Regions from separate parts of the Peribacillus sp. FSL E2-0218 genome, predicted to be linked through region 4. Evidence: riboswitches for the same ligand, from Rfam matches in the RefSeq annotation. Region 4 holds a riboswitch; each other region holds the start of a gene.
What was found. A riboswitch is a leader RNA that binds a small molecule or an ion and turns the genes downstream of it on or off. The one in region 4 is predicted to bind cyclic di-AMP.

Region 1: it holds a riboswitch for cyclic di-AMP, as region 4 does, so the genes downstream of both, MHI53_RS01495 (cation:dicarboxylase symporter family transporter) here and MHI53_RS21390 (TrkH family potassium uptake protein) in region 4, are expected to answer to the same signal.
Region 2: it holds a riboswitch for cyclic di-AMP, as region 4 does, so the genes downstream of both, MHI53_RS14090 (hypothetical protein) here and MHI53_RS21390 (TrkH family potassium uptake protein) in region 4, are expected to answer to the same signal.
Region 3: it holds a riboswitch for cyclic di-AMP, as region 4 does, so the genes downstream of both, MHI53_RS04990 (APC family permease) here and MHI53_RS21390 (TrkH family potassium uptake protein) in region 4, are expected to answer to the same signal.

What each region holds. Positions count from the first base shown of each region.
Region 1 is NZ_CP150304.1:292,145-300,269, reverse strand. Features, by position in the region: gene MHI53_RS01500 (hypothetical protein) at 1-506, opposite strand, end outside; gene MHI53_RS01495 (cation:dicarboxylase symporter family transporter) at 893-2,152, opposite strand; cyclic di-AMP (ydaO/yuaA leader) riboswitch at 2,323-2,469, opposite strand; gene MHI53_RS01490 (efflux RND transporter periplasmic adaptor subunit) at 2,655-3,917, opposite strand; gene MHI53_RS01485 (hypothetical protein) at 3,933-4,595, opposite strand; gene MHI53_RS01480 (YegS/Rv2252/BmrU family lipid kinase) at 4,712-5,608, opposite strand; gene MHI53_RS01475 (TetR/AcrR family transcriptional regulator) at 5,750-6,625, opposite strand; gene MHI53_RS01470 (efflux RND transporter permease subunit) at 6,817-8,125, shown strand, end outside.
Region 2 is NZ_CP150304.1:2,937,266-2,945,390, reverse strand. Features, by position in the region: gene MHI53_RS14105 (ABC transporter permease) at 1-350, shown strand, start outside; gene MHI53_RS14100 (universal stress protein) at 1,131-3,488, shown strand; gene MHI53_RS14095 (DUF2294 domain-containing protein) at 3,640-4,014, opposite strand; cyclic di-AMP (ydaO/yuaA leader) riboswitch at 4,295-4,435, shown strand; gene MHI53_RS14090 (hypothetical protein) at 4,828-5,211, shown strand; gene kdpA (potassium-transporting ATPase subunit KdpA) at 5,480-7,153, shown strand; gene kdpB (potassium-transporting ATPase subunit KdpB) at 7,177-8,125, shown strand, end outside.
Region 3 is NZ_CP150304.1:1,037,308-1,045,432, reverse strand. Features, by position in the region: gene MHI53_RS05010 (hypothetical protein) at 1-462, opposite strand, end outside; gene MHI53_RS05005 (hypothetical protein) at 977-1,510, opposite strand; gene MHI53_RS05000 (SDR family oxidoreductase) at 1,811-2,596, opposite strand; gene MHI53_RS04995 (RhaT/GlcU family sugar-proton symporter) at 2,612-3,466, opposite strand; gene MHI53_RS04990 (APC family permease) at 3,808-5,634, opposite strand; cyclic di-AMP (ydaO/yuaA leader) riboswitch at 5,775-5,918, opposite strand; gene MHI53_RS04985 (hypothetical protein) at 6,076-6,216, shown strand; gene MHI53_RS04980 (IS1182 family transposase) at 6,566-7,924, shown strand.
Region 4 is NZ_CP150304.1:4,438,638-4,446,762, forward strand. Features, by position in the region: gene MHI53_RS21380 (MFS transporter) at 1-1,106, opposite strand, end outside; gene MHI53_RS21385 (hypothetical protein) at 1,325-1,516, opposite strand; cyclic di-AMP (ydaO/yuaA leader) riboswitch at 1,773-1,915, shown strand; gene MHI53_RS21390 (TrkH family potassium uptake protein) at 2,079-3,425, shown strand; gene MHI53_RS21395 (TrkA family potassium uptake protein) at 3,449-4,105, shown strand; gene MHI53_RS21400 (STAS domain-containing protein) at 4,293-5,126, opposite strand; gene MHI53_RS21405 (class I SAM-dependent methyltransferase) at 5,429-6,124, opposite strand; gene MHI53_RS21410 (PH domain-containing protein) at 6,443-6,847, opposite strand; gene MHI53_RS21415 (PadR family transcriptional regulator) at 7,063-7,392, shown strand; gene MHI53_RS21420 (pentapeptide repeat-containing protein) at 7,409-8,125, shown strand, end outside.

The sequences.
Region 1 (8,125 bases), 1.0 Mb from region 4:
CCGAGCCACGTCCGCTCTACTTTCAGCAGCTCCAGCTTTAGGGGGATCAAACTTCCCAACATTATATAAAATGTTGAAAGAGATCGAAAATAGACCTTATTGAACCATCCATCGTCCTGTGCAAGGTACGCAAGTTGGTTATTCAATTTAGGAAAAAAAGGAGGCTGCAAATGGGTCTTGGTATGACCTAAATATAAAAGCTCCGCCAGTTCCCTTCCTTCCAGCTCATTCAGCCCTTCCGCCTCTTCAAAGTCGACCCAGCAAAAATCACCATATGAGCGGACGTTTTCTTTAAGAAGCTTGGCGATGGACTCTGACGAAGCACTCTCAAGCAGCACATTCAAATTGTATTCCCCACCATCGAATTGATGTTTCAATAATAAGATGGAATCCAAGGCAAATGGCAGTGAATAGGAAAACTCCCGAAAGTTGAGTCCGTTAAATAGGACAAACCGTTGGGAAGCTTGCATATGCATATATAATATATCATCGCTAACATTCTTCATAACCAGACCCCCTCCGAACTTGCAATCAATACTGTTATTTTAACAAACTTTTTGGTTTTGACGTAGGTTATATAACCGAGAATATTCATTCATCCTCACTAAATACGGAAGCTTGCACTACACTTTCACCTTTATATAATGAACTAACTCCGCACATTTAAATATCCACATGATAAAAAATGGGTACTCATGATAAGGATGGAGCCGAGGCAATCTGGAGAACAACTCTGAACCGGAATGACCAAATTCGCCTGGTGTGATGGTAAGATTTCAGGAGCATTTGAGACCCTATGTGATACAGGGGTGTCTTTGCAGCCGTCAATAGACGAAGCCGCGTTTTAAATTAAAAAAAATCCAGAGTGAACCTTCACTCTGGATTTTCGTTATTAAGAAACTTGTTTTAATTCCTCGGCGGATGGAGGATTGAATTGACCTTCCCATTTAGAGATGACAATTGCAGCCAGTGAATTACCGATTACATTGACTACCGTACGTCCCATATCAAGAATACGGTCGATACCGGCAATGAACGCTAAACCTTCGACAGGAATACCAACGGTTCCCAATGTAGCTAAAAGAACGACGAAGGATACACCCGGTACGCCTGCAATACCCTTGGAAGTAATCATCAGTACAAGCATTAACGTAACTTGCTCATAAACACTCAAATCAATTCCATACATTTGAGCGATGAAGATAGCTGCCAATGCTTGATATAATGTCGAGCCATCAAGGTTGAATGAATATCCAGTCGGGATAACGAATGTAGCAATATGTTTCGGGCATCCCGCTTTCTCCATTTTTTCCATGATTTTCGGAAGAACGGCTTCTGAACTTGCAGTAGAGAACGCAAGAATCAATTCCGCTTTAAGAAGTCTAATTAACGTAAAGATGTTGAATCCTACAAATTTTGCAATAAGCCCCAGAACGACGATAACAAAGAAAATCATGGTTCCATATACAGAAAGCGCTAACTTCCCTAACGGAATTAAAGATTCCAAACCGAACTTGGAGATGGTCACACCAATTAGGGCAAATACCCCGATAGGAGCGAATTTCATGACCATATTGGTTAAGTAGAACATTCCTTCTGCTGTACCTTGGAAGAAACGGAATACTGGTTTACCTTTTTCACCGATGGCCGCGATACTTAGTCCAAACAATACGGAGAAGAAGATGATTGCCAGCATATCGCCTTCTACCATGGCTTTTACTGGATTGGACGGCACAATGTGAACGAGCGTGTCCACAAATGATTCATGCTGCTTCGTTTCTGCTGTATCAACATATGTGGAGATATCTGTTTGTTCCAGATTATTCATATTCACACCGGCACCAGGCTGGATGATATTAGCTGAAATCAGACCAACAGCAATCGCTGTAAGGGTTACCACTACAAAGTATGAAAGTGATTTAGCACCCAATTTACCTACAGCTTTCAAATCACCTACGCCCGCAACTGCAACGATCAGGCTTGACACAATGATTGGTACAACAATCATTTTGATCATTCTTAGGAAAATGTCCCCGAATGGCTGTAAAAAGTTTTGAGCTGTCGCATTACCATAAAAAATGGCTCCAACGATTATCCCTAGAATTAAACCAATGAAGATCTGGCTTGCTAAACTTAATTTAATTTTCTTCATGTACTTTCCTCACCTTCTATAAAGTCTTTGATGCAAAAACGTTTGTCTCGGTAAGGGAAACAGATACTAATAGAAAGAAAGTAATTTTTCTTTTTTTGAAAAACTCTATCTTTACGCCGAAAAAAAAGACACTTCATGTGTCGATTTCTTATTGGCGTGAATATTCACACATGTTCCCTTAAAGACGCTGACGAGGTTAGCTGTCGGGTTAGGAATTGGAAACACAAATGCCCTTTCATTTCTGAATTCACCCCTAGCGGATTAAATCCACAAAGTTGGGTCCCCCGTTCTTGAATAAGATTAAGCGAATTAACTTATAATAAAATATTATACTAAAAACTTTAATCTGTAAATATTTATTCTTGTCGAACATATAAAAAATCTTTAAAAATGTCTGAAAATTCAGTATAGTAGACCGATTATACAAAAAATTATTTTCTAGATTTATCTAAAATAGTTATACCGATATATTATTCAGACTCTTTTCACACAAAGATTTTAGCTATTTTTCAAGGACTCCGAGCAATAAATATCTTACCTTTTCCCTAGTGGTGAACGTCTTGTAGGTTTTAATCTTCACTTGTTCGAAGTGAACGGGCGTAATGAAATGAGAATGGTTTTTCATCACATTCTCCGGTTCCATCAGGATGGCATCTCCTACTGCAGGTCCCTTTATAAGTTCCTGTTTTCCTTCAGCCTTAAGCCCCAATGTCACGTATTGTTTATCCAAATAGCCTTTTTTCGTCAATTTGTAGACATGCGGTTTTTTGGTTTGTTGAACAGCTCCTACAGGGACAGAAGGTACACCCGCCTTTTCATTGGTTATGACGGATAGGTTTACCTTGGATCCAACCAACAACGGCTCAGTTTCTTCACCTTCCGTTTCGATCATCGCTTGAAATGGAAAACGGTTATCTTTTGTTAGTGTCGGCTCTTCTGCCGGATACGAATGGATACGGCTTATTTTCCCCTTTAATTCCTTTTTTAGATCGGGGACGCTTGCCTTTATAGTCATGCCCACTTTGGCTTTTTTCATTTCACTTTCAGAGAAATCCCCTTCAATTCCCATATTTGCAGAAGCTATGGATATGATGGGATTATTAAGGTTTTTGTTAATATTTTTAACTATGCCGTCAGCCTCACTGGTCGTCTCGACCGCGCTGGTCTGTGTCTCGATTGAACTTAACTGGGTACTCAACATCTTCACTTTCTCGTTCAAACGGCTTTTTTCGAGTTCTTGCTTGTACATTTCTTGCTCGATGTTACTTTTAATAAGGTCCGAGGAGCTTGTTGTTATATCAATGTTCAACTTTTGTTTTACCGAATCATCAATGACCGCTTTATCAGGATCCCGGTCCAGATTCCCTTGATAGGCCCTCAGCTTCGCTATGTATTGGTCGATCCCTGAAATTTCTCCTTCAGCAGCCGTTTTCTCCGCTGATAGATCCGCTTTAAGCGCATCAAGCTCCGTTGTCGTAAACTCAAACAATGATGTGCCAGCGGTAACCACATCCCCTTCTTTTACGAGGAATTTCCGGAAGTCGTTTTTCTTGGCATCGAAATAAATATCATGCACTTCTGCAGGCTTCACAATCGCCTTTGTTTGAATGGTATCCGTAATGGTATCTTTTTTTACCTTTGACCAGTTTTCCACGAAAACGGTTCGTTCCACTTTGCTTTCTTTCTTTTCAATAAGATATATGTTAACTGTTATTAAAACGATCGACGCAACGGAGACCGCGGTTATCTTCCATTTCCCTTTCATTCCCCTTCACCCGCCTTAGACAAATACTCCCACATGTATGTATGCCAAAAAGGCTTTGGCAAACCATGTGACCAAATAGAATAGCGCAACCAATAAAAAAATCAAATAATGATTTCGTTCTGAAAATCCCTTTATATAGAAGTATTGCAGGGATATGATCAGCAATTGAAAAATGGTGATTTCACTGAAAACATGTATAAAGTAATCATTGCTGAGAAAATGCTGACTTATGACTCCGAGTGAAAAGGGATTGCCGTCGTTTCCTACATGTAACAATATGAACATCGGAATCAGCAAAACCTTTTCCAATAACTGCAAGCAAAATAGGATCATTTGAACGATTACTACTTTTATGTATGGGACATCCCCGATCATCCAAAAATAGAGAGACGCTAAAAATATGTATAAAGAAGGGTAAAGGAGACCGGCAATCATATTGCCGCCCATGATCAGCAGCTTACCCGCTTCGAATTCATTCATACTCATCGTCGTGATTTGCTTGGAAAAGGTTTCGGAACCAATCCCAAAATATCCACCAATGGCAAATACAATAAGACTAAGAAAATATAACAATAGCAATTTACTTCCAAGTCGAGTGATCGCCTCAGCATTTTGCAGCTGATAACGACTCCTGTCAGGCTCAAAAATGCCCTTTAACAATCTTACCTGGTAAACCATATGTGTTCCCCCTGCAAAAATTGATCTTTCTTCTAATATTTTATCTTATTTTGGAAACAATTGCAGATATAAGGAACCATTAAAACAAAAAACACATAATTAACCCCCGCTCTTCTCTAACTTGGGGTTAATACCGATAAATGGTGTTCAAGCACCTTAATTCCCGCAGGAGTCTGGCTGCTATAGTTTTCTCCATCCATGTCCACATCAAGCGGCGTCTTCGTTTCAATAGTTAAATTACTGCCCTGTACATAAGTCACTCCGGAATTCGAACCGAGATTTTCGGACCATTCACGTTTCATCGTTATTAATTCTAAAAAAGTACTAAAGTTTGCATTTTCCAAAATGGCAACGCCTAATTTCCCATCATCAGGATTCAGCATCGGAAAAGGCAAAACATTGGTTCCGATGAATGAGCCATTCATGACCAAAATCATGAGCGCTTCCCCTTCCATCTGTTTCCCATCAAATTCGACTTTGAATTGGAAGCCGTCATTATCTCCAATCGTCCTTATCGCGCTTAATAAGTAACCGATCTTTCCGAACCGGTTTTTTTCCTGATCATCAATATTGTTCGAGGTCTCGGAAACAAGTCCAATTCCCCAGAAATTAGAGAAATACACATCATTGGCCACCCCGATGTCGATGGGACGAACCTTGCCATTAACAAGGGCTTCCGCAGCTTGGCGTACATTTTGGGGAATGTTTAACGTCCTGGAAAAATCATTGCAGGTCCCTCCAGGTAAAACACCGAACAACGGCCGCTTCGCAAGTGGTGATAGACCGTTTACACACTCATGGACCGTTCCATCTCCTCCTAATACGAAAACTACATCCATCTCTTCCCCATATTCCAAACAAAAACGGTGAGCATCGCCTTTTTCCTTGGTTTTCATAATAAGGAACTCATCTATTTGTGGTGCAATCACCGGAAGACAACCTTCGAGGTTTCTTGCCAGTTTGTGATTACCTGCATTCTCGTTATAAATCAGCATTCCTTTTTTCCATCTCATGATCTTCCCCCCTATACGTATAATGAACAAATCACATTTCACTACCTATACTTTCTCCTAAACCATATCATTTGAAACGCACTCATGACTAAATGTAATTTACATACACTATAAAAAAAAGAGGCGTTGCGCCCCTTTCTTTCATATATTCGTTAAATATTCCTTCATCGTTAAGACAAGCTTTGAATATAAGGGGCCCTTCTTATCACTTTTTTCCAAGAATAATAAAAGGCTCTCCAATATTATCGATCTTGGCTTACCTTTAGATAGCTCTTCTTGAATCGCACTCAATGCTTTCGTATTTTTACTCGCTTTCCTTCCTTCTTCTTGGGTTTCCATTTCCAATAGTTTAGTGATGATCAAAAGGATTTCCTCTTTTGGATTAATGTCATGCAACGTGCAATTCGGCAAAGGAAAGTGCTTCAATAGTGGGTCTTCCATGTTTTGCAGGCTTGCGATTATCGAATCCAGCCGATTCAAAAAGAAGTTAGGGAATAATTCCACATCAAAAGCATCTTTTTTCCTCATGAGGATGCCCATATATCCTTTGAACAATGAATCCAGCATGACTGTGCAGTCCGGCAGAAATTCTGCAGGCAGTTCCGGGTATAACTCCGTAATTTTACGCTGGAACCAAATCATCCCTTCTTCATGGATATAATGCAAGAACTGATCCAGTTCTTTACTGATATGTACCATCTGCTCCTGCATCAGCATTTGAATTAAGTTGGTATTCCCCGCCATATGTTCAATTTGAACGGAGATTTGCCCTAGAAACCTGTCTTTATTGGACAAAGAAACATCAAGCTCCCAATCGAGCAAAGCGTCCGTCAACGCTTCATAGAAGTACTTGAAAATGGATACGAGCAGCTCTTCCTTCGATTTAAAATAATTATAAAAAGACCCCTTTGCTATCCCGCACTTTTCGGCAATCTCTTGAACCGAGGTAGCATGATAGCCCTTCTCCGAGAAAAGCTCTACCGATTTATCTATGATCAATTTATGTTTTTCATTCATCAGATCCATCCTATCCTTAAAATATTGTCCCTGTATGACCATCGAGTCACTTCATCCACATTGTATCTCAAAACCCTTGAAACCTCAATGATATGGCTACGGATTACTATCTGTTGCAATCGTAATTAATATGCTATATATTTGAGTCTATGACCGGCTGGTCACAATCTTATGTATGGAGGGTACAAAGCTTGAATTCGATAATCAAATTTTCTTTAAAGAATAAACTGGCAATCTGGTTGCTTACAATCATCATCGTTGCAGCAGGTTTATATTCCGGTTTAAACATGAAACAAGAAACCATCCCAAACATCTCCACCCCTTTAATCAGCATCTCCACCGTATATCCCGGGGCTGCACCTGAGGAAGTAGCCGATAAACTCACAGACCAAATTGAACAAAAAGTCACCAATCTATCAGGAGTAGAATTGGTCAGTTCGTCTTCCATGGCCAATGTTTCTTCCGTCCAATTGCAATATGATTATGATACGGACATGGACGATGCTGTAAAAGATGTGAAAGAAGCATTGGAGAAGCTCGAACTGCCTGATGGCGTAGATGATCCAAGCGTGTCCAAGTTGGAATTGAATGCTTTTCCGGTTGTCGCACTTAGTGTAACCGATAAGGATTCTGATTTGCCTGCCCTGACAACAAATGTCGAGGATGTGTTAGTTCCTAAACTTGAAGGAATCGACGGGGTGACATCCGTAACGATTTCAGGTCAACAAGTTAATGAAGGCAGCCTTGAATTCGATCAAAAAAAGATGGCACAATACGGGCTTAATGAAGAGGACGTAAAAAAGGTCATTCAAGCCGCAAATGTCAACATGCCGCTTGGCTTATATAACTTTGACGATAAAGAAAAAACGATCGTGGTTGACGGTAACATCTCCACGCTAAAAGACCTGAAAAACATTAAGATTCCCTTAACTGGCGGAGCACAAGCAGGAGCACAAGCACAAACAGCACCGGCACAGGGGCAAGCGGAAGCTAATCAAGCGGCCCCAGGAACGGCACCAACCGCTCCCCAAATGCAAAGTGTCAAATTATCGGACATTGCCGACGTGAAAATCATCGGTAAGGCTGAGTCCATTTCGAAGACAAACGGCAGCGAATCAATTGGAATACAGGTTACAAGATCGCCTGATGCCGATACAGTCGCCATTGTCGATGAAGTGCAAGACCAAGTTTCCAATTTTAAAGATGAATTTAAAGGCGTGGGCGTACATACTACGCTTGATCAAGCAAAACCGATTAAGGACTCTGTCGAAACGATGATTAGCAAGGCCATTTTCGGCTGTCTGTTTGCTGTCATAGTGATCATGCTTTTCCTAAGAAACTTCAAAACGACCCTAATCTCCGTCATTTCGATTCCACTATCCTTGTTGGCAGCCCTTTTGGTGCTCAAACAAATGGATATCTCACTAAATGTCATGACATTGGGAGCCATGACTGTTGCGATTGGCCGAGTCGTCGATGACTCAATAGTGGTAATCGAAA
Region 2 (8,125 bases), 1.5 Mb from region 4:
ATTGGCTCGCGGTAGCCGGGATACTCGGGCTGTTTACATTGGCGCTGACATGGCTGGCGATCATTCCCGGACTGACAGCGGGGTCCATGGAAGGGGCTACAGCCTACTCGTACCCGCTGATTTTCCTCCCGTTTATCAGTTCGGCTTTTGTCCCCACCGAAACCATGCCGAAAATTGTCCGTGCGTTCGCTGAGAACCAGCCCGTGACATCAATCGTGAATTCGATACGTGCCCTTTTGTATGAAGGATCTGTTGGTAACGGAATCTGGATCGCGATTGCCTGGTGCGTCGGCACCATGGTCGTCGCTTATTTCTTCGCCAGTATAGTGTTTAAACGTCAGGTAGGGTAAGTGAACCATAAAGAAACGATCCGACTTACAAAACAATGGCATTTGTGTTACATGCACGTGCTATCATCTGGAAGGCTGCTTTCATGGCGGCCAAACTGCATTGTTAACATTAGTATCCATGGATTACATTTTCGCTAAAATGTAATCCATGGTTTTTTCGATATAATAGCAATTTCCTAAATTCTCTGCGAGAAGGCTATAAATCTAACAGGTTCTCTATTTTTGCTTGTGCAACGAATGGAAGTGGTTATATGCATATGAAAAAAAGGGGAATCCAGCAAAATCAAATTTTTCAATACATGGATTTACAACTAGCCTTGGTAAACGTAGAATAGACGGAAATAGTGCCAGCTGTCAGTTGAATTTTCACCTTGGTAAATGAGAAAGGAGCAATTTCGCTTGCTGGGCGCTTAGTATACCTATGGGACTTTATCCTTGCTTTGTTAGTAAGACGAGATAACATTCATGAATCTATTTTCTTATTTGGGTTAGAGTAATGATGCACTTGTGTTCACATGGAATAAAAGGAACCGAGGTCTTTTTTTTTTACCATTTATTCGTGTGAACGAAAATGATGCAAATAGAAACGGTCGGGCTCTTAAGTAACAAAGGGCCTGTAGGTGCAGGGCGGTCTTCTGGAGGTATTCCTGTATGGCGGATACTGCACCAACATTGTAGTGTTCTGCACTAAAAAATGAAATGATGTATTGGAAGGTTCTGAGAATGAAAGGTGGTAAAGCTTTTTTTTCACATAGTTTGAAGGAAAAGGAGCGAAAAAAAATGGGAGAGAAGTTTCGCAGAAAATCACCAGAAGAATTTTTACAATCCATTCATAAAGTTCACCGTGGCCGCTTGAAAATCATTCTGGGGGCAGTGTCCGGATCTGGGAAGACTTATCATATGCTATTGGAAGGAAATGCATTAAAGAGAAAGGCGATTGATGTAGTAGTAGGGACAGTAAGTGCATCCGATCGCCCCAGAACCATTGAACAAATAGGGGCGTTAGAAAGAATTGCACCCATTGAGTGGATGGAGGGGGGGATCCTTAAACAAGATTTGGATATTGATTCCATCATTGAACGGAATGCTGAAGTTGTTCTTGTGGACGCCTTGGCCCATCGCAACCGTCCAGATGCCTCAAATAAGACTAGATTAGATGATGTGCTAACGTTAATGAGCTACAACATAAGTGTCATCACAACGATTAACATCTATGAATTGGAGGGTGTGAAGGAGGTAGCTGAAAAGCTTTTGGGAGTGAGGGTTCAAGTGGACCAGTGTGTTCCAGATAATACGCTTGCAATGGCAGACGAGGTGAAGCTTCTGGACGTTACCCCGGAACAAATTCTTAATCGCCTTCATGATGACTTAATCGAACAAAAAAAAGAAGCGAAAGGAAAAAGGGGGAAATTATTCAGACGAGACAATTTGGCCGTATTACGGGAGCTTTCCCTCCGTTTTTTAGCCGGAGAGGTTAATGACGAATTAGATGATTACCGTGAACAACAAGGATTGATAGGGCCATCTGGTGCTTCTGAGCGAGTCCTTGTTTCCGTCCAATACCATTGGAATGGATCCATTCTCATACGGCGCGGGCAACAAATGGCAAAACGCCTGGGCGGGGAGTTATTTGTGGTGTGTCTTTATTCTCCCATTAAGAAATTGTCAAAGGAGGAGGGAACCTTCAGGAGATCTATTAAAAAGCTGGTACATAAAATAGGTGGGGAATTTGAAGAACGTCCCCTTGCAGGAGAGGATGTAGCTGGGGAAATAGTAGATTATGCAACTGAGAAAAATGTTACAAGAATCGTAATGGGTCAATCGAAACGAAGCCGTTGGGAGGAAATCATTCACGGATCGATCATTAATAAGATACTTCAAAAAAGCCGAAATATTGATGTTTTTATCGTCGCTGACCGAACGGGGAAAAATGGTGAAAGGGTGATCCCGGCCAAGTGGAATGAACATAATCGGAATCCATATCGCCGCCTGTCAAATGAAGAGGTAATAGATCATATTGATAAGATCCGCCAGGGGCAATTGAACGTGTATATCGGGGCTGCGCCAGGTGTTGGCAAAACTTATACGATGCTCCGTGAGGCAAACGAACTAAAAAGGAAGGGGATAGATATTGTAATTGGGTTTCTTGAAACGCATGGAAGAGAGGATACGTTTGAACAAATCGGCACATTAGAACTAATTCCGAGAAGGAAAATACAATATAAAAATGTAGTGCTGGAAGAAATGGATACAGACGCGATTTTAAAAAGGAAACCTGAGGTTGTTCTTGTTGACGAATTGGCTCATACAAACGTACCTGGAAGTATGTATAAAAAACGTCACCAGGATGTCGAAACAATTTTGAAAGCGGGCATTTCCGTTATATCCACTATGAACATTCAACATCTGGAAAGCTTAAACGATAGTGTCGAACAAATTACTGGAGTCCGCGTTCGTGAAACAGTACCGGATCATATCCTGCATATCGCAAAAGAGATTGAACTTATTGACATGTCACCAATTGGCTTGCAGCAACGAATGCTGGAAGGGAATATTTATGCTAAAGATAAAATTGATCAAGCTCTAAGCAATTTTTTCAAAACGGGCAATTTGATAGCTCTGCGTGAATTAGCTTTACGTGAGGTAGCTGATGATGTGGACGAAAGGCTTGAGTCATGGGAAAGAAAGCGGACCTTAAGGGGACCTTGGAGAAAGCAGGAGGTTATTTTTGTTTGTGTTAATTTGCGTCCGGATAGTGAACGTTTAATTCGGCGGGGCTTCCGTATTGCCTATCGGTTAAAAGCACACTGGTTCGTCGCTTACGTTAAGGATCATTCGCCTCTAAAAGAGGAGGAGGAAAAAACATTGGAAAAACTAAAAATATTGACGGAACGGCTTGGGGGGGATTTCAACATGTATGAAACGCATCATCGACGAAAAGTAGTTGGGGAGGTGGTTAAACGATTATATGAAAAAAATGCGACTCAGGTTATAATCGGACAATCTGCCCGAAAAAGGCTGGAAGAAATCATGAAAGGATCGGTTGTACAAAAATTGCTTCGTGCGGTTCGCCATTTGGATGTATTGGTGGTTGCCGATCATAAACCAGAAATGGTTGAAAAACTTAAAGAACCTTAATAATGCAATTACGGAAATCGAATTCCTTAATTAGGGAGGGATGTAACCTGTGTGGGAATACACATAGTATTAACAACAAACCCAGTTGATTATCATTCTGGGTTTGTTTGAATTGGTAATTTGGGGTGTTGCGGAAGAGGAAGGGTCAAAATTATGCCTTGGATTCTAAGAATTTTTCAAGGTCTCTATCTACAATGAACACTTCCAGTCTTTCCTCCGTTTTCGTGCTGATATCACTATGGCTGGAAAGAACGTTGCAATTCGTCAGCCGATTCACGATCTCCTCAAAATCCTTACTGTACATTTCCCTTAACACCTGCCTCATTTCTTTGACTAGCCTCCGCCCGGTATCTTGGGAAACAAGGTGTTTTTCTTCCACAGTCAGCACTCCCTTAAAACGGGTAATGACCATATCCTGTACAATGTATGTTTTCGCTTCTTGAGGACCTCGGCCCATAAGCTCTCGCTGAAATGTTATAAAGGCTGCACTTATTTCTGCCTCTAGTTTCTTTTTGGAATTCACCATATTGTCTCCCCTGCTTTTCTCCCAATTTATGCAACTTATCATAATGTCCGGCCTGAGTCTTGTCAATAACATTCGAAAAAATGATTCTTAACTTGAAATAGTAAGATTTATAAAGAAAATAAGTTTTTTTAAACGAGAAAATTAGTGTTATCATAAGGAAACATTAGGAAAAATGAGAATATTATAGAATAAGTGGGCAAACTGGTCTTATTCGCCCCAAAATGCCAATTTACAAGTGGCAGGTAACGAGCTTAGAATAACAACATATTCAACACCAACAATTGAAACACGGCTTAGTCCTGAGTGATCAGGAACGGAGGAACCAATTTTTTGGGGTTAATTCTGCTTATGCAGAAAGGATGAGAGACTCTTTCGCCATCCTACCCGTCAGCTAACTTCGTCGGCTAAAGCGAAGGAGGTCATGAGACCGCCTTAATCATGGGGCTTTTTTGTTGTGAAAACGGCAATGAGCAACATGAATGATAAAGTAGGTCTTTTTAATTTGCCTATTTTCATATGAAAAAGGATCATGGAAGACAGAACGCAAAGAAAGCACATGCTGACTGGGCGTTAAGTAGACCAATGAGTACTTTTTCTCCAATTATATTTGTTTGCTAATGCAGCGTATCCAATAACCGGTGCGTGAATCATTTTTGATTTGCGCGCGGATATGGATAGCTCCTGCATGGCTGCATATATGGGGGAAAAGTAAGCATTGGTCTATTTTTTATGTTTTCAACTGGCAGGCTACACTTCCCCAGATAGTATGCAGCTTGAAACTAGGTCACAAAAAGTACTAATGAGGTGGATTGCATGAGAAAAGTGCTGATTGTTGGAAAAGGGGATTTATACAAATCTGTAAAGGGAAGTATAGGAGCCACCCACACGGATACAAGTAACTTGGAAATTGTAGATTATGATGAAGAATGGTTGATGCCGACAAGAGAACTGGAGGATTGTGATGGATTAATGGTTGATAAATCAAACCGGTATAGCTGTATTTATTTGTTCCCAAATTGTCTACTTGATGGAATCAATCTTGTGAGGATTTTTTCAGGGCTCAAACATTTTAGGCTGTTTGTTGTCACTCATCATCATCGAAATTCCAGTCTATATAAAAAAATGGGAGCCGATTTTGTCATCGTCAGTAAACCAGACGGTTACAGCTATGACTGGCTGCTAACAAGCGGAACCTAATAACTTTAAGGGGGTGAGCCATTTTAATTGTTTAATATATTCATCGCTTGGAAGGAGAGATGATGATGGATCTTTTTTCGGTGTCACTTACAACTTTTTCATTCTTGCTGTTTTTTGGATTTCTCCATTTTTGTAACAAAGTTATCGAAAAAAAAGGAGAGTAGTAGCATGCTTTTATTCATTATTGTTGGAGCACTTTCGTTGTACTTGGTTCATGCTTTAATTTATCCGGAAAAATATTAATCGCTACAAAACGGAGGAAATGCAAATGGATTATTTTCAAATCGGTCTGGTATTGGCACTCGTTATTATTATTGCCATACCGCTGGCGAAATACTTAGTTAATGTTTATTCCCTTGAAACAACAAAACAAGATCGAATGTTTGGGGGAATAGAACGGGGCATTTTTAAACTATCTGGTATCCATACGGGTGATATGAACTGGCAGCAATATGCTAAGGCCCTACTTTTGAGTAATATGGTCATGTTTATTAGTTCGTACTTGATCCTTCGCTTTCAAGGCGTATTACCAGGTAATCCAAGTAATATAGCCAATATGGATCCGTTATTGGCATTCAATACTGCTGCAAGTTTCCTTACCAATACTAATTTGCAGCACTACAGCGGGGAATCGGGACTTTCTTATTTATCGCAAATGGTCGTCATCATATTTTTGATGTTCACGACACCGGCTACCGGCCTTTCGCTCTGTATGGCCTTTTTCAGAGGTCTGACCGGGCAGCGCAGTATGGGGAATTTTTATGTGGATTTAATTCGTTCCATCACCAGGATGCTTCTGCCGTTATCTATTTTAATCGGGCTTGTCCTAGTATCCCAAGGGGTGCCGCAAACCCTTGATCCCACAGCCGTTGCCACTACATTGGAAGATGCGACACAGAATATTGCACGCGGACCTGTAGCGGCATTGGAGTCGATTAAACATTTAGGGACAAATGGCGGTGGATTCTTTGGTGTCAACTCGGCACATCCCTATGAGAATCCTAATGGTTTCACCAATATCTTAGAGATTCTATCTATGTTCCTGATACCTGTAGCACTCCCCTTAACGTTTGGGTATATGGCAAAAAACAAAAAACTAGGGTGGTTTCTTTTTACGGCAATGGGATTAATGTTCCTTGTGTTTTTAGGTGTTACGTATTTCAGTGAACAAAATGGAAATCCATCATTAGAAAAAATGGGAATATCTCAAGAGAATGGAAGTATGGAGGGCAAGGAGGTTCGGTTTGGAATCGCTCAGAGTGCCCTTTTCACAGCCGTAACGACAGCTGCTACGACAGGTACGGTCAATAATATGCATGATACGCTTACTCCGCTTGGCGGATTAGTGCCATTGGCAGAAATGATGTTGAACTGTGTGTTCGGCGGTGATGGAGTAGGTACGGTCAATATCCTTATGTACGCAATAATGGCAGTTTTCATTGCTGGATTGATGGTTGGACGTACGCCGGAGTTTTTAGGGAAGAAAATTGAAGGCAGGGAAATGAAACTAATAGCCATTGCCATCCTTTTGCATCCATTATTCATCTTAGTTCCGTCAGCCATTGCTTTAGCTACACAAATGGGCACTTCGGTTATTTCTAATCAGGGTTTTCATGGAATTTCGCAGGTTGTTTATGAGTTTACCTCCTCAGCCGCCAATAATGGCTCCGGTTTTGAAGGTTTAGGGGATAACACTCCATTTTGGAATATATCCACCGGAATGGTCATGCTGTTTGGCCGCTACTTTTCCATGATTGCACTAATCGCTGTCGCAGGATCTTTACTTACTAAGAAACGAGTTCCCGAGACGATTGGAACGTTCAAGACGGATAATGGCACTTTCCTGGTCATTCTCTTGGCAACGGTTTCGGTTATAGGGGCATTGACGTTCTTCCCGGTCATTGCACTCGGACCGGTAGCCGAATGGCTTACAATTAGATAAACGAAGAAAAGGAGTATTCTAAAATGAGTACAAAGCGTAATGGGACTCTCAATAAGGAAATTGTCTGGAAAGCTATAAAAGATGCCTTTAAAAAGTTAGATCCAAGAATAATGGCTCGAAATCCTGTCATGTTTGTAGTTGAAATAGGATTTGTTATCACTCTTTTACTATCCATACTCCCAAACTTTTTTGGAGGAACATCGGATAGAGGTTATAACATTGCCGTAAGCGTAATACTGCTGGTTACAATACTCTTTGCTAACTTTTCCGAAGCATTAGCAGAGGGGCGGGGTAAAGCGCAAGCTGATAGTTTGAAAAAGACGAAACAGGATACTAAGGCAAAATTATTCCAAAAAGATGGTTATATAAAGATAGTGGATGCCACAGAACTCCGCAAAGGTGATATTGTCTTGGTGGAAACCAATGATATAATTCCAACCGACGGTGATGTCATTGAAGGAGTAGCAGCTGTAGATGAGTCCGCAATCACTGGGGAATCAGCTCCCGTAATCAAGGAATCAGGTGGGGACTTCTGTTCGGTGACTGGAGGAACGAAAGTCATCAGTGACTTTATCAAAATTGTCGTCACTTCGGACCCAGGTGAATCCTTTCTTGATCGAATGATCCATCTCGTTGAAGGAGCTAAAAGACAAAAAACCCCTAATGAAATTGCATTGAGCACCCTGCTAGTCAGTTTGACCCTTATCTTTTTGCTTGTTTGCACGACACTAGTACCAATTGCTTCTTATATTAAAGTCACATTACCCATCACCACCTTAGTGGCATTACTGGTCTGTTTAATCCCAACGACTATTGGGGGCCTATTGTCTGCCATTGGGATAGCGGGTATGGATAGGGTTACTCAATTTAACGTCATTGCCATGTCGGGAAAAGCTGTCGAAGCAGCTGGTGACATTAATACCATCATCCTCGATAAAACAGGAACCATCACCCATGGGAACCGCATGGCTT
Region 3 (8,125 bases), 1.8 Mb from region 4:
ATCCACTCGCAAAATATCGCCTGGCTTTAATCCTTCGCCTGGATAAGTGAAACTTGCTCTATTACCCCAAGCTTTATAATAGAAATAATAGATATTAGCTGATCCTTCATATTTGTCATTACGGTAAAAGTTGAGAGTTAGATCTTCCGCTGGATGTTCAACTTTTATTGTATTTTCTCCTGCATATGCTTCTAGAATAGTAATTTTACTATGGACTGAAGGACTAGATTCAGGAGTGGGATTTGAGTCTGGATCATCTGGCAGATGGCCTATTGCACTTCCGTTATTGTTCTCAGCCACTTCCTCCTGTTTTGGTTTCTCTTCCGGTTTAATTCCTGAAGTGGGATTTGAATCTGGATCATTTGGCAGGTATCCTACTGCACTCCTTGCATCTGCGGTGCTGTAAGCAAACCCCGATACTAACATGGTCACTACTGGTAAAGCTACGAATATTTTTTTCATTTTAATTCCCCCTTATTCATATTCAATATTTAGTTTATATGGTAATCATTAATAATCTTGTCATTTATCATGAACTTTATTTAACAAGTTAAAAGAGTTCCGGAAAGTTGAAAGCTTGCAATGATACTTTCCTTTGAGCGTTGACTCCTTCCGAAGGCTTTAGAGAGGAAGACGAATGAAAGGATTCGATGCCCTGCTTCTTGAGCTAAGTTCTAATAAAGCATACGAAATATAAACTGATCCTTGATCACTGTGAAGCATCAATCCTTCTGGTTTACCCAGCTCAATAGCTTCTTTCTACTACCTTTACAACCACCTTCGGCTCCAACTCCTTTGGATCTCCCGGTACTTTTTTGGATTCCAATTAAGCTTTTATCAAAATAGTACTTGGTTCCTATCTTTTTTCATTCTTAATTGCCTCCCACTTTATTTCTTCTTTATGCGTAATGCAAAACTCTTGCCCAAAGAAAAACATCACTAGATGAGGTTCCATGTTTTTGGGTGTTTTAGTAACTTATTGCACTATAGTTGTAACAGAACCATGGACGTACCGGCTAGTTGCATCCATATAACTGGCATAAACTGTTACAATATCTCCTTTATTTAAATTTGAAACTTTTGTTGAATATACTTTAGGGTTAACTTTATCTTTTACAGTAAATATAACCGGCTTTTCATTTACATATATTTCATAATAGGGGGCCATCTCCATTGTATTACCTTCAATTGTGACGTTATTTCCAGCTTTAAGGTTATTAACAGTTACTTTATCTTCAGCTACTTCTTCCTGTTTTGGTTCCTCTTCCGGTTTAACTTCTGAAGTGGTATTTGATTCTGGATTACTTGGCAGATGGCCTACTGCACTCCCATTATTGTTTTTAACTACTTCTTCCTGTTTTGGTTCCTCTTCCGGTTTTACTTCTGAAGTGAGATTGGATTCTGGATTATCTGTTAGATGGCCTACTGCACTCCTTGCATCTGTGGTGCTGTAAGTAAACCCCGATACTAACATGGTCATGACTGGTAAAGCTACGAATATTTTTTTCATTTTTATTTCCTCCCTATCTATATTCAATATTTAGTTTATATGGTAATCATTAACATTCTATTAATAGAAGATTAATAAATTTGTAATTTAATATTAACTTTATTTAACAAGTAAAAAGAGTTCTGGAAAGCTAAAGGCTTGCACGGATACTCTCCTTTGAGCATTGAAGCTCACGTACCTTTTATAAATTAGAAATTCCAACGTATGCAAGGCGCTTTCAAGAATATTGAAGGATAAAAAGGTTCCGGAATAGGTATCATTCCGAAACCATCTGTTGAGTATTTGCTGTTGGCGCTTGTTTTATCCTCTTCCAGCTTGGAACGAAGGATATTTTGTCATCCCGCCATCGGCGAACAACGTGATGCCCGTTACATAACTGGATTCGGAGGAAGCCAGCCATACAGCAACAGCGGCAATTTCCTCTGGCTTTCCGATGTACCCCATCGGAATCATGCTTTCGAGGTCTTTTTTCTTTTCGGGATCTTCCAGTTTTTCTGCATTTATTGGCGTGGCGATGGCACCTGGACCTATGCTGTTGACCCGAATTCCTTTTGGCGCATATTCAAGGGCCAAGGTTTCCGTAAGCAATTTTACGCCTCCCTTGCTTGCTGCATAGTGAACGAATAGAGGCCATGGAATCATTTCATGTACACTGGACATGTTTATCACATTGCCTTTTACATCATTCTCGACATAATATTTGATTGCTTCACGGCAGCCGAGGAAGTTGCCGGTCAAATTGGTGTTTATCACCCTATTCCAATCGCTTAACGGCATCTCATGAGATGGAACGGGATTTTCTATTCCTGCATTATTGATGAATACATCAAGCTTTCCGAACTTCTTTACTGCTGATTCAACAAGATTAATTACATCACCTTCAACGGTGACATCCCCTTTCACTGCTATCGCTTCCCCGCCGTCTGCTTTTATTTCTTCCAATACACTATCCGCTTCCTCCGGTTTCGAGCGATAATTAACCACGACCTTTGCCTTTTCCTGAGCAAAGCGAATGGCCATCGCTTTCCCCAAACCAGTTGACGAGCCTGTTATCACAACGACCTTGCCTTCTAAATCCTTATACATTCCATCACCCTCCAATTAACTTTTTGCCAATCCAAGCATGACCCCTGCTATGATGATCAATATTATTCCGATAACGATTCCAATTAGTTGGTGTTTCGTTTTCTTCTCGCGCAATATGATGATTCCGCCTAGCGTCGAGATGACAATGCCCATTTGTGACAGCGAAAAACTTGTAGCGACTCCCACTCGAGGCTGGGAAATGAATAAAAACATGTTTCCAGCAGCCCATATCAATCCGGGAATGATATTTCGAATGGCATATTTGTTAAACGGTTTATGTTTAAACGTCAATAATAGTCCACCTATCACCATCCCTATCGCTTGAGGGAATAGTGCTGACCAGCCATCTACATCAAAGAGCCGGGCCACGACCACATAAACCAAGTAACCGAAGGTGGAGATGAGGAGAATCATGATTCCTTTTTTCAAGTTTCCCGATTTCCCCTCTTTTGATTCTTTATCTTCCAAAGAGGTCAGGACAATTCCGATAATGATGAAAACTAGTGCCAAAACGCCTAAAATGACCGCCTTCATCGTCGACCACTCATGGAAAACGATGACCCCGAATAACGTGGTCGAAATGAGCTGCAACCCAGTTGATATCGGCATCGTTTTGGAGACCCCCATTAAATCGATGCTCTTTAGCTGATTGGCTTGTCCAACCGCCCAAAACAGACCAGACACGACGCCGACGCCAAATACCAAAAGGGAAAGCTTGATATCGGCAAAAATATAAACGCCGATTGAGAATATCAAGGCCCCGATCGTTGTTCCCAGTGTCTGACTATAAGGTCCGCCTCCCAGCTTCACATTAAATAAAACGATGCTTCCCCAAAACACTGCCGGCAAGAGCGCTAATACTATATCCATCTTCAACCCCCATATATGTATGTCCAAACTAAAGCAGGAAAATTTCACTTAGTCTTTTTCTTAATATGTTCTCACTCCGTGAATTGAGCCTTGGTAATTTTTAGTTTGGTCATTAATCGATAGGGATCGATATCTTTTTCGGAGATATAAGTGCAGTTTTCATTGATATATCTCTATTTTCGGAGATATAAATGCAGTTTTCATTGATATATCTCTGTTTTTCGGAGAAATAACTGTTTATAAGGGCAGTTTTTATTTTTTTGAATGAAGTGCAAAAAAAAACTGCAGACAAAAAGTAAGAAGCAACCCTGAGTTGGGTTGCTTCTATCATGATATGACAATTATTTCTTCAAATGATACGGAACGGTCGTAACCACTACATTCCTTCTATAAAGTAAATACGCACGAATCAGTAAACTAGATTGGTTATGGAGAATGTTGTGCCAGCCCTTCTTCGGAATGAATTGGGGGATGATCACGGTTACTTGATAATTGGATTCACTGGCCTTATGCTCAACCGTATCCACAAATTTAGTCAAGGGCTGAATGATGCTCCGGTAGTAGGAATGAAGCGTGACAAGCCTGATATCAGGCTGCCATTTCTTCCATTTTTCTTCGAATTTCTTTTCATCTTCCCTTTCAAAGGAGATGTATACGGCAATGATTTGATCTGCCGAAAGGGACTTGGCATAATTCAAGGAATTCTCAACTACATGAGTGATACCGGCAACAGGAACGATGATAACATTTCCTTGGATGGGCAGGGTCTGCTCACAGGTAGTGATGCGCAATTGATCGCCTACCGCATCATAATGTCTCCTTATGCGATGGAACATGAAAATGATGATCGGCAGGAAGATCAAAACAGGCCATACATGAACGAATTTTGTTAAAAAGAAAATGATCGTGACAATAAAGCTAATCATTGCCCCAATGGAATTAATCGTTAACTTCACGATCCAGCCTTTTGGCTTTTCCCGGATCCATTTAACCATCATCCCCGACTGCGACAAGGTGAATGGAATGAAAACACCTACTGCATAAAGGGGAATGAGATTCTCGGTATGCCCTCCAAAAGCGACGATCAGGATAATCGATGCAAGTCCAAGGATGATGATTCCATTGGAATAACCTAGGCGGTCTCCCCTTATCGTAAACATCCTTGGAATGAACTTATCCTTGGCTAAATTGACCGCTAGCAACGGGAAAGCGGAATACCCCGTATTGGCAGCAAGAATCAGGATCAATGCCGTCGTGCCTTGAATGAAGAAATACATGAAATTCCGTCCAAATATTTCTTCGGCGATTTGGGATACCACCGTTACTTCTGCGCTTGGAACAATGCTTAAATAATAGGCCAAAAATACAATCCCCGTAAATAAGACAGCTAGTAACGAGCCCATCGCTATTAAGGTTTTGGCTGCATTATTCGGTGCTGGATCTTTAAAGTTGGGGATTGCATTGGAAATCGCTTCGACGCCGGTCAAGGCGGAGCTGCCTGATGCAAATGCCCTCAGCAGGATGAATAAACTGATGCCCGCGACTGGGGTTCCGATCGAAGCATGCAATTCAGGTGAGACATCCCCAGTCAGGATTTTGTATAGTCCCACCCCAATCAGGATGAATAATGCTAAAACGAACAGATAGACAGGATAGGCCAATACAGAAGCCGACTCTGTCACCCCTCTTAAGTTAAGGATGGTAAGCAGGATCACAAAAATGATGGCAATGCCGACATTATAAGCATGCAGGCTGGGAAAAGCGGACGTGATGGCATCCGTGCCTGCAGAAACGCTCACGGCCACCGTCAATATATAATCCACCAATAAGGATCCGCCAGCGATCAGCCCTGGATTTATGCCCAAATTGTTTTTTGAAACGACATAGGCGCCTCCGCCATGCGGGTAAGCAAAAATGATTTGCCTATAGGACAAGATAAGCGCCGTTAACAGGATCAAGACCCCGATGGCAATCGGTATGGAATACCAAAATGCCGCAGCACCAACCGTGATCAAGACGATCAATATTTGTTCCGGACCATATGCGACTGAGGACAGAGCATCAGAAGATAGAATGGCCAACGCTTTTGTTTTGTTAAGCTTTTGATCACCCAGTGCATTTGATTTTAAGGGTCTTCCTATCAAGAACCTCTTTATTGATGATAACATCAAAAATTCACCCGCCATGTTTTTTAGTAATAAGTTTAGGTTACCCTGCTAAAGCAAAAAAACAGAAAAAAATAAAAATGCCTGCAAGTCATAACTAAATAGACCTGCAGACATCAATTTTTTTGTCTAACAAGCTCCACCTTCCTTCTCATATAACGCTTACGAGGTTAGCTGTCGGATTCGGACCTAAGAGTAGCCCTACCTTGGAAGGATTCACCCCTTGGATTATACAATAATCCCTATAACGGGTCCCCCGCACCAAATGGTTTAAGCGATTTAGAAATATGAAACTGTTGATTATCATACTCCCGTGAACTGGAAAAGTAAATGAAAATTTTCCTTGTAAAAAGAATATTTTTTTGCAACTAAGGTTATGTTGATAATCTATGCTTCCTACGAGATCCAAGCCCAGCAAATTCAGAAAGGATGACCGTGATTCGTATGGCTAAAAATACAATGAAACCGATCCTATCGGATGAATTTTTAGATGAAGTGGTTAAAGAAATCAATGAACAATTTGGCGGGCCCCTAAATGAAAATAAGCATCACCTCCAGCATCCGGACGATGAAGAAAGAAGCTGAATTTCCCCTATCCTACTGGATGTTTCGTACTTATCCATAGCGCTATAAAAAAACTCCGGTTAATTCAACCGGAGTTTCAGACTGTAGACAAACTCGATGAAAATCGAGTTTGTCTATTTTTATGGCCTGTACAATTTAGACGTTGATTTCCACTCCAGGCACTCGCTTTCCGCGGGCGGTCGGGGAGCCTCCTCGGCTTTGCCTGCGGGGTCTCCCCTAGACGCGCTTTTCCCGCAGGAGTCTCGTACCTTCCGTTCCAATCAACTTTGTCTTACCTTTTAGATAGAACACTTTTGACTGGAGTCATTTTTGTTTTAAAATTGAAGGATTAAAACTTGAGGTGATGAGGATGCTTTCTAAACATGATTCTATTCAGCGAGATCAACTTGAAATGATTACTTTAGATCAACTGGTGCCACCGAACCATTTGGTTCGTAAAATGGAGGCTGCCATTGACTTCACTTTCATTTATGACTTGGTGAAAGATATGTACTCAGAGGTAGGACGCCCAAGTATTGATCCAGTTATTTTAGTTAAACTGACTTTCATTCAATATACCTTCGGTATTCGTTCCATGCGTAAAACGATTGAAGAAGTTGAAACCAATATGGCTTACCGTTGGTTCTTAGGCTATGGTTTCCATGATAAAGTACCTCATTTCTCTACGTTCGGAAAAAATTATGAGCGACGCTTTAAAGATACAGACCTGTTTGAACAGATTTTCTGTCGCATTTTAATGACAGCTGCTAATAAAAAGTTAATAAGTGTAGAACACGTTTTCGTGAATTCCACACATGTGAAAGCCAGTGCGAATAAACGGAAATTTGAAAAGAAAATCGTTCGTAAAGAAACACGAGCGTATCAAGGACGTCTTCAAGAAGAAATCAATCAAGATCGTGAAAACCATGGAAAGAAGCCTTTTCCACCAGATAAATTTGATAAGGAAGAAACCAAAGCAATTAAAGAAAGTACTACGGATCCTGAGAGTGGCTACTATGTGAAAGATGAACGAACAAAACAGTTTGCCTATTCATTCCATGCGGCCGCAGACGGCAACGGTTTTGTATTGGGAACGATTGTAACACCTGGTAATACACATGACAGTCATATTTTGGAGCCACTTGTTGAGCAAGTGATTGAGAAAGTTGGAAAACCAGAAGCAGTTGCCGCAGATGCAGCTTATAAAACACCAGCGATTACAAGCTACCTATTTAACAAAGAAATCACACCTGCTTTACCCTATACACGTCCTCGTACAAAAGAAGGATTCTTTCGCAAACATGACTATGTTTACGATGAACACTTTGATTGTTACCTTTGCCCTTCGGGAGAAACTTTAAAGTACTCAACAACAAATAAAGAGGGCTATCGCGAGTACAAATCGCCCAAACAAATTTGTGCAACATGCTCATTTTTATCACGGTGTACGGAAAGCAAAGACCATCAAAAAGTAGTGACACGGCATATCTGGCAAGCATATGTGGAAGAAGCAGATCATCTGCGTCATCATCAAGAGGTAAAACCTATATATGCGAAACGCAAAGAAACGATTGAGCGTGTATTCGCAGATGCAAAAGAAAAGCATGGTATGCGTTGGACTACTTTAAGGGGACTTAAAAAATTGTCGATGCAGGCGATGCTTACTTTCGCTGCCATGAATGTAAAGAAGATGGCCACTTGGACATGGCAAGGTCCTAAAACGGCTTAACATAGTGGCTCGAAGAGCCCAAATCTCGTAACCTTTGGTCAAAATTTCAAAGGAATTTCAAAAGGGGTTCGGAATTTTTTAATTCCGAACCCCTTTTGTCTACAAACTGAAACTCCGGTTAATTCAACCGGAGTTTTTTTGGCTGCCCTGCCTTTCTTTGACGACTCGTCCAAACCGTTTTAGCTTATCCTCATAGAATGA
Region 4 (8,125 bases):
GAAGCACCGACAATCACTGTTGTCATAATGATCAATAATGCTTCCAACAAACCGAACATGCTGCCCACCCTCCCCATGATGTCCGCCGGGATATTATTCTGATAAAAAGTTTGAAAGCCAGTATTAGCAAAAGCCAATGAAAAGGCAATAAGGAAAAATCCCGTGGCCGCGATTGAAAACGAAGTCGACACGGCATAAATCATATAACCGATCGAAACACATACGGAACCCAGGCCAATCAGATAGGATATCCGCACTTTACTGATGAATAATGCATTTATGATTGCTCCGGCAATGATACCCGCCCCGGCGATGCTTACGAGGAATCCGTAATCGCTGTCCGACAAAGAAAGCACGCTTTTGGCAAATGCTGCTTCTTGGGAGTCCATGGCCGTTTCCATTACGACCATGCAGCTGAACAAGAAATATATGAGCATCACATATGAGGCTTTCCGGCTGTAATCGAGGACGATGCCCCAATCCTTTTTCACGATGGCCCAGGATAGGTGGCGATCGATAAGGCTAAAGGAATCATCCTTTTCAAGATCTGGCATGAATAGCGTGATCACGCCTGATAATACTAAGGCTAGAGCATTGATATAGATGGCAGCGACGGGGGTGCCGATTATGAAAAGGAGACCCGCTATCGCTGGTCCAATCAAAAAAGCCCCTGAATCGATCAAGCTTCGCAATGAGTTGAATCGTTTTCTTTGTTCGATTGGTATTAATTTTGTTATATACGTCCTTGATGTTGTACCAAACACGGCCTCTGCCATATTGATCACCAATACGAGCGAATAGATCGCCCAAATGGAGGAAGTCAATGCCAGCAAAGCGATGAATGTCGCCCGGAATAGATCAAGTGTGACCATCATATTCCGCTTATTTCTCCGATCGATGACGCTGCCAGCCCAAACATTGGTCAACAATACCGCCAACGGTTTCACCATATATAAACCAGCGACTGCTAAGGGAGACTTGGTCAAATCAAGAACGATTAAATTGAGGGCGATGAAATACACCCATGCGCCGAAGTTCGAAATCCCGATTCCGCACAATAAAATGGAAGGATACTTCCATGATGACATTACATGTTTGAATCTCATCTATTCCCCACCCCTGGTTGTCATGCCCGGCTGAATGGCCTCCCTATCCGGTATTACAACGAAGTCCTTTTTCCCTAAATTTTAACATTATCCATTCCGACATGTAAATGATTCCAACGCAAAAAAACCCATTGATCGGCAATGAGTTTGAAAGCGAAACAAGATATGGATTTTTCGGCTCGTTCAAGTTATATTGCCGCAGAAGAAATGGACGATTTTCACCTTTGGGAAAAGAATTTTAACAAAGGATTCTTTTTCTTGTCGGTTATTCTTAATTCATTCATGATGATTTGATCCTCATGATCGGCTATCCATTTCCTTAGTGCATCTTTATCCTGGCATTGTGTTAAGTATGTCTGGCCGCCCTTGCCTGTAGCATTGATAACATATCGATTGAACGTCTTCTCCATAATTGCCTTGCCCGCCTTCTTTGTAAAGTGTGTTTGATTTTATTTAGGATTTCCCCAAAATAACGATTATATATATTGTCTGAATTTTATTTTTTGAATGAATCGAACCTATCATAATGTGCTAACTAATATTTGTCAATACGTTTTCAAAATGTAAATGAAATGTTAATTTTCAGTTTTGTTAAAGAAATATTTTTTTACAATTTAGGGGTTTACAACTGCTAAATGATGGGAGTAGAATACGTTTTATCCATTTAATATAATTCGGCCAAAACTCAAAGGATTTGAGTACGGAGGACCCAATCATTTGGGGTTAATTCTGCCTTGCAGAAGGGATGAGATCAGCTCTTTCGCCATCCTACCCGTCAGCTAACTTCGTCGGCTAAAGCGAAGGAGGTCATAAGACCGCCTAATTCGGAAGCTTTTTTGCACGTTATTTGTGTCAAATTAGCCGTTCGAGGTTTTTCGCAGGTCTTTTTATTATGCTCTAAAAGCTTCGGAATGAAAGATTGATGGTTCATATATTCATATAATGTTACACATTACATTATCATAGGCAGGGATGATCAATTTGATAAAAGCAAAAAATTTATTGGATCCGCCAAAAATACTTGTACTCGGGTTTGGCATCCTGATACTGATCGGGTCCTATTTATTGACCTTGCCGATTTCCACTGAAAGCGGGCATGGTCTTTCTTTTCTGGATGCTCTTTTCACCGCAACATCCGCTACTTGTGTAACAGGGCTTGTCGTAGTGGATACGGGATCGACTTTCACCACTTTTGGCGAGTTGGTCATCTTGACACTGATTCAAATAGGCGGCTTAGGATTCATGTCATTTGCGACGTTTTTCTTTTTCCTTTTAGGCAAGAAAATTTCCTTAAAAGGCAGGTTACTTTTGCAGGAGTCCTTAAATAATCTATCCATGGCAGGTGTAGTCAGGTTAGTGAGACGACTTTTGATTTTCACCGCCATCATTGAAGGCATGGGCGCCCTTATCTTATCGATTCGCTTCTCATTTGACATGCCAATCGGCAAAGCGATTTATTATGGGGTTTTTCATTCCATATCGAATTTCAATAATGCCGGCTTTGATTTAATGGGGGAATTCAGGAGTTTAACCCCCTATGTATCGGATCCATTCATAACCCTTACGGTCGTCTTCCTCATCACGTTTGGCGGAATAGGTTTCATCGTGATGAATGAACTATACGAATATCGTGATATCCAGCGTTTATCCGTACATACGAAGGTCGTTCTAACGACAAGCTTGATCCTTACGATTGCCGGCGCAATTTTAATCTTTATATTCGAGTTCGGCAACGCCAAAACATTGCAGCCTTTATCCTTGATGGGTAAAACGCTATCGTCTTTATTTCAGTCGGTTTCACCAAGGACGGCAGGCTCTAATACGTTGGATATTCCTGATTTGACTCAGCCTACCTTGCTGCTCATCATTTTCTTGATGTTCGTTGGGGCTTCTCCCGGATCGACTGGCGGCGGGATTAAAACAACTACATTGGCGACGCTTATCGGAACGGTTTGGTCACAGATTAAAGGAAAGGATGATGTGGTCTTATTCCGTCACCGTATTGTGAGTGAAACGATTTTCAAAGCATTATCCGTTTCATTCATTGGCGTATTCATGGTTTCAAGCATCTCCATTCTGCTGGCCATCACGGAAAGCGGAAGTGACTTCTTGATGATTTTGTTCGAAGCCACTTCAGCATTCGCCACCGTGGGACTTTCAATGGGCTTGACCCCAGAATTATCACCGCTTGGCCGGATGCTCATCATTTTTACGATGTTTGCAGGCCGTGTGGGCCCTTTGACTTTGGCCTTTGCTATCGCCATGCGGCGCAAACCAGATCCGTTCCGTCGGCCAAAAGGGAAAATCATGATTGGTTAATCATAAAAGGAGGCGTGTAGAAGATGGGCAAACGACAATATGCCGTAATCGGATTAGGCAGATTCGGAACCAGTGTGGCACATAGATTATATACGGCCGGCCAAGAGGTTTTGGGGATTGATATCAATGAGGAAAGTGTCGAGAATGCGGAATTGAGCGTTACCCATGCAGTCATTGCGGATACAACCGAAGCAGAGACATTGAAATCGATCGGAATCCGTAATTTCGATTGTGTCATCGTAGCCATCGGAAATGACATGCAATCGAGCATTTTAACTACCTTGCTTTTAAAAGAGCTTGGGGTCAAAAAAGTCATTGCCAAAGCCCTTAATAAAAATCACGGCCAGGTGCTCTCGAAAATCGGTGCCGACTGGGTCATCTATCCTGAGAGGGATATGGGGGAACGGGTCGCGAATCAGCTTCTCTCCCCTAACATGCTGAACTATATAGAGCTCTCTAAAGAATACAATATCGAGGAAATCATCCTCCCCATGAGCATGAAGGGAAAAAGCCTCAGAGAGCTCGATTTACGTGCAACATATAATATCAGCGTCATTGCCATCGTCAGTAATGGAGAAATCATCATAGCACCATCACCGGATCAGGATATTCATGAAAAAGATATGCTTCTAGTCGTTGGCAATAAAGAAGATCTAGCCGTCTTTGCCAATATTGAATGATCCACTGACTGTTTATGTCATGGAATCCATGAGGAATGATAGCTTTCACCCTCTATTATTGTTTCCCATCTTGCGCGTATCTATCAAATGTGGTTTCAGTATTAACATCCTATCATTCAAAAAGACCGCCATTTGGCGGCACTCCGAAGTTTCTTTAAAAGCTAGCATCCCCGCGCTTATGTATGTATCATTTTATCGTATGGATCGCTTGGGCTAAAGTCGATTTGACCGTCACCTTTTCAAAAGGCAGTTGAAGCTTGACTGCTTTCATCGCTATTTCCGGCCTAAGTCCTGAAAGGGTCGTATGGATGCCGATGAGATGCAAGGATTCGATCAATTGTGACAGCTGATGTGCGGATGCACCATCTATGGAATGGACGCCTGATAAATCAAGGAACAGTCTTGAGACATTTTTTTCGGCACACTGTTGTAACGTGGTCTCTAGCAAGGACATGCCCCTCGCTGTGTCGATATCACCAATCAGCGGGAGTAACGCTGTATGATCATTAAGAGAAATGATGGGCGAGCTCAATTCATCGATCATTTGCTGCTGGGCTTTCATGATTTTGTTGGCATATCTATGGTTTGCCTCAGTGAACCTTTCCATCACTTCACTGAACACCCTAACCACGATCTTATACCAGGAGTTGATTTCCGCTTGGGTATATTCCTCTTCATGCAATGCCGCAAACTGCTCGATATAATCCAAATATTGTTTTTGTGTCCGGAAAAATTCCCTCAATATGTAATAGATGGGCGTATTTAAATGTTCCTCATCCTGACCGATATCTTCAATCCATTCGTCTAGCTCATTAAAGAACTGGCTTTCTTCTAACGTGAAGATTTGAAAGAAATGTAAATGAAATTGATAGTTTTGCTGCTTCAGTTTTTCGATAACTTGGGGATCAGGAGAACTGTATACCCCCGCCGTATCGTTTTTATTCAAGGTTGCATACCAATCTTCAGTCAGTTGCTTTGCTTTATTTAATAAAAAGGAATATAGTTCTCTATTTCTATGCATAAACGTCTCCACCTATTTATTTATTATAAGAACTCATTTCAATTGGTCTCAAGTCTGCTGGTACCGCGAGTTGGCAGTCCTCTTCCCCTATACCTTCCCTGCTGTTTTTGAAACCATACAACTACTGATTTTTTCGAAAAAAGGATGAACATTGAAATTTTTTCTATTGTTTGGGACATTATTCGTTCGCATCAATTCATTTTAATAGTTTACCATTTTTATTTTTAGTTAACAAATCCACTTGCACTCAAAAAAAGGATCTGCTCCCAGATCCCGCTTTCGCAGCCATTTCTTTTAGAACATCACCTTTTCATGAACAAACCCGTCCAGAGGCCTTGCATTCCAAATGCTTCATCCGTTTTCTTCATTTTACGTATTTCCGCAACTTCGAAATCCTTGAAAATGGTCCTAAGCTTTTCTTCCGTAAAGCCCAATCCTCCCATAAGGCTTCGTTGCCTATAAACCTCCCAATCCGAAATGGCGGCACCACCCAATTCGCCGCCTTCTACAAAACAGGTAATCGAATAGGCCCCTTTAGGTTTTAGCGCTTTCTTGACCATCTCCAGATATTTCAGCCTTCGGTGCGGGGCTATATGGTGAAAACAGCCAGAATCATACACGATATCATATTTTCCTTCCACGATCTCGATGTCGAATAGGTTCCTTTGAATGAAGTTCACATGCACATCCTTTTCTGCCGCTCGTTCCATCCCCCATTTCAGGGCTTCTTGTGACAAGTCCACCGCATCGACGGAACAGCCCCTTTCAGCCAGGTAAATGGCATTTCTTCCAGGGCCGCAGCCTAGCTCAAGAACCTGCCCTGGACCAAGCAGACCCTCATCAAAATACGTTACTAGATTTTCATCAGGAAGGTTTTCGAAAAAAGGGATTCCCTTTTCACGATCTTCGTAAAAACCATTCCAAAATGCAGTTGGCTCCCGTAAAAGCGAGTCGAGCATATTCAATATATCTTCATAGTTTGTAATCGTCTCAGACAACTTCAGCTCTCCTCCCGGTTAACTCCATATTTTTTTTTGATATGGATGCAGCGTACGGTCCTTCCAAGCTTCCAAAGTCATCCTTTCGAATTCTTCATCAAACTCCATCAGGGCTTGGAAATAAACCGCTCCGTGTGCGGGTGGTGCATGAGGCAAACAGGTGGAAATCCAAAAGCGGTTTTTATCTGCATTCCCTTTTCTTCGAGCATCCTCCATATCAACCCTAACGACCTGCAGGGCGACATGCTGATGGAGGTTCACTTCTTCCGTTTTCCATAACCCTAACCAGCTTTTCCCCTTGGATCAATCCGTTCACGATTACCTCTTCAGACTGGTTCGTATAGAAGGATTCCGCTTCAACAATTCTTCAATGAACATTTCACGATGCAAGGGGGAAATGAGAATGTACTGATGGGGGCCATAGGATATTTTTATACGATCCAGTGAAAGCGCCGGTGACGATAACGGATTGAACGACCTATCAATCGCCTGGATATCATCGATGGATATCGTCTTCCGGATGAATGCCGACCGAACGAGCAAGGTCTTATCCTCAATGACATAATACGTTGTGAACCAAATCCATAGCAGTAAACAGATGATGGGAATGGCCGCCCATAGACTGGAAAAATCTTCAGCCATGACCACCGGTGAAAGAATGGCCAGGAAGATCCCGAGAAAAACGACGTACATCCACCAATCCTTTTTTGATGGGTATTTCATGAACTTCACTCCTCTGAAATCAAATGCAAGTTAGCCTTCATTTTTAAATTAGGTATCTTTTTCCAATTATAGTATTTTTCCTAATAATTTTCACCTATCAATACATCTCCTTTCCATTAATTTGTAAGCGTCCCATCATGCAGGATTGCCTTTTGCGCAAAGTACCTTGACTGTCATAGTAATATGCTATAGGATATACAAAAGGAGGTGAGGATTTGATTCAACGCAAACTTTCCTCAGACCTGCTTCGCGGACATGTGGATACAATGATTCTAAAACTCCTGCAAAGTGGCGATAAGTATGGTTACGAGATCAGCAAACTGATATATGTGAGTTCAAATGAGCAATATGAAATAAAGGAAGCAACGATGTATTCCAGCTTAAAACGTCTGGAAAAAGACGGATGCATCCTCTCTTATTGGGGAGACGCCACCCAAGGCGGCAGAAGGAAATATTATAAAATCACTCCTCTCGGGGAAGACACATATCGGCAAAATAAAAATGACTGGGAGCAGGCTAAGCGAATCCTTGAAAGCCTGCTGTAAGAAAGGATGAGTAAATGTGATTGAAAAACTGCATGCACATGTTCATGGCATTTTCGCACCGTATCAAAACGCCAGAACGGCTAAAGAGTTGGAAGAAGAACTGCTGCAAAACCTGCTCGAAAAATATAATGATCATAAAAGGAAGGGCGCAAGCGAAGATGAGGCGTATGAGTTAACCGTTGACTCCATAGGTGAGGTATCGGAGCTCGTCGATGCCCTCAACCTTCAATATAATGAGCTTGAAGAGGCGATAAAGATGGATTATTCTAAACAACGCTTATTGGATTCCGACTTTCGCTCCGTTTCCGTCCATGATGGAAAATTCAATTCCTGCGATTTAAGCCGCTCTGATTTCAGCCATTCCGATCTGACAGGCAGTACATTCAAAGGCAGTAACTTAAGTCATTGCATCTTTGAAAACGTCAACTTAACAAGTACCTTATTTAAAAGTGCCAATTTAAAAGGCGTCACCTTCAAAAACAATACTTATAATAAAACCCATTTTAAAGGCTGCAACCTATCGGGGCTCATTTTTGATGGCGAATCATTCAACCAAACCATTTTCGAGGGCTCTTCATTGAAAAAAGCATCATTTCGCGATGCCACTCTCATCAGTGTTCAATTCAGAATGTCCGATTTAAAGAAAATCGACTTTACTGGAGCCTCCATGGACAAACTTACTTACAACTTTTTATACGGGGCAAAGGTTGATCTTAGCGGGGCAACCATCATT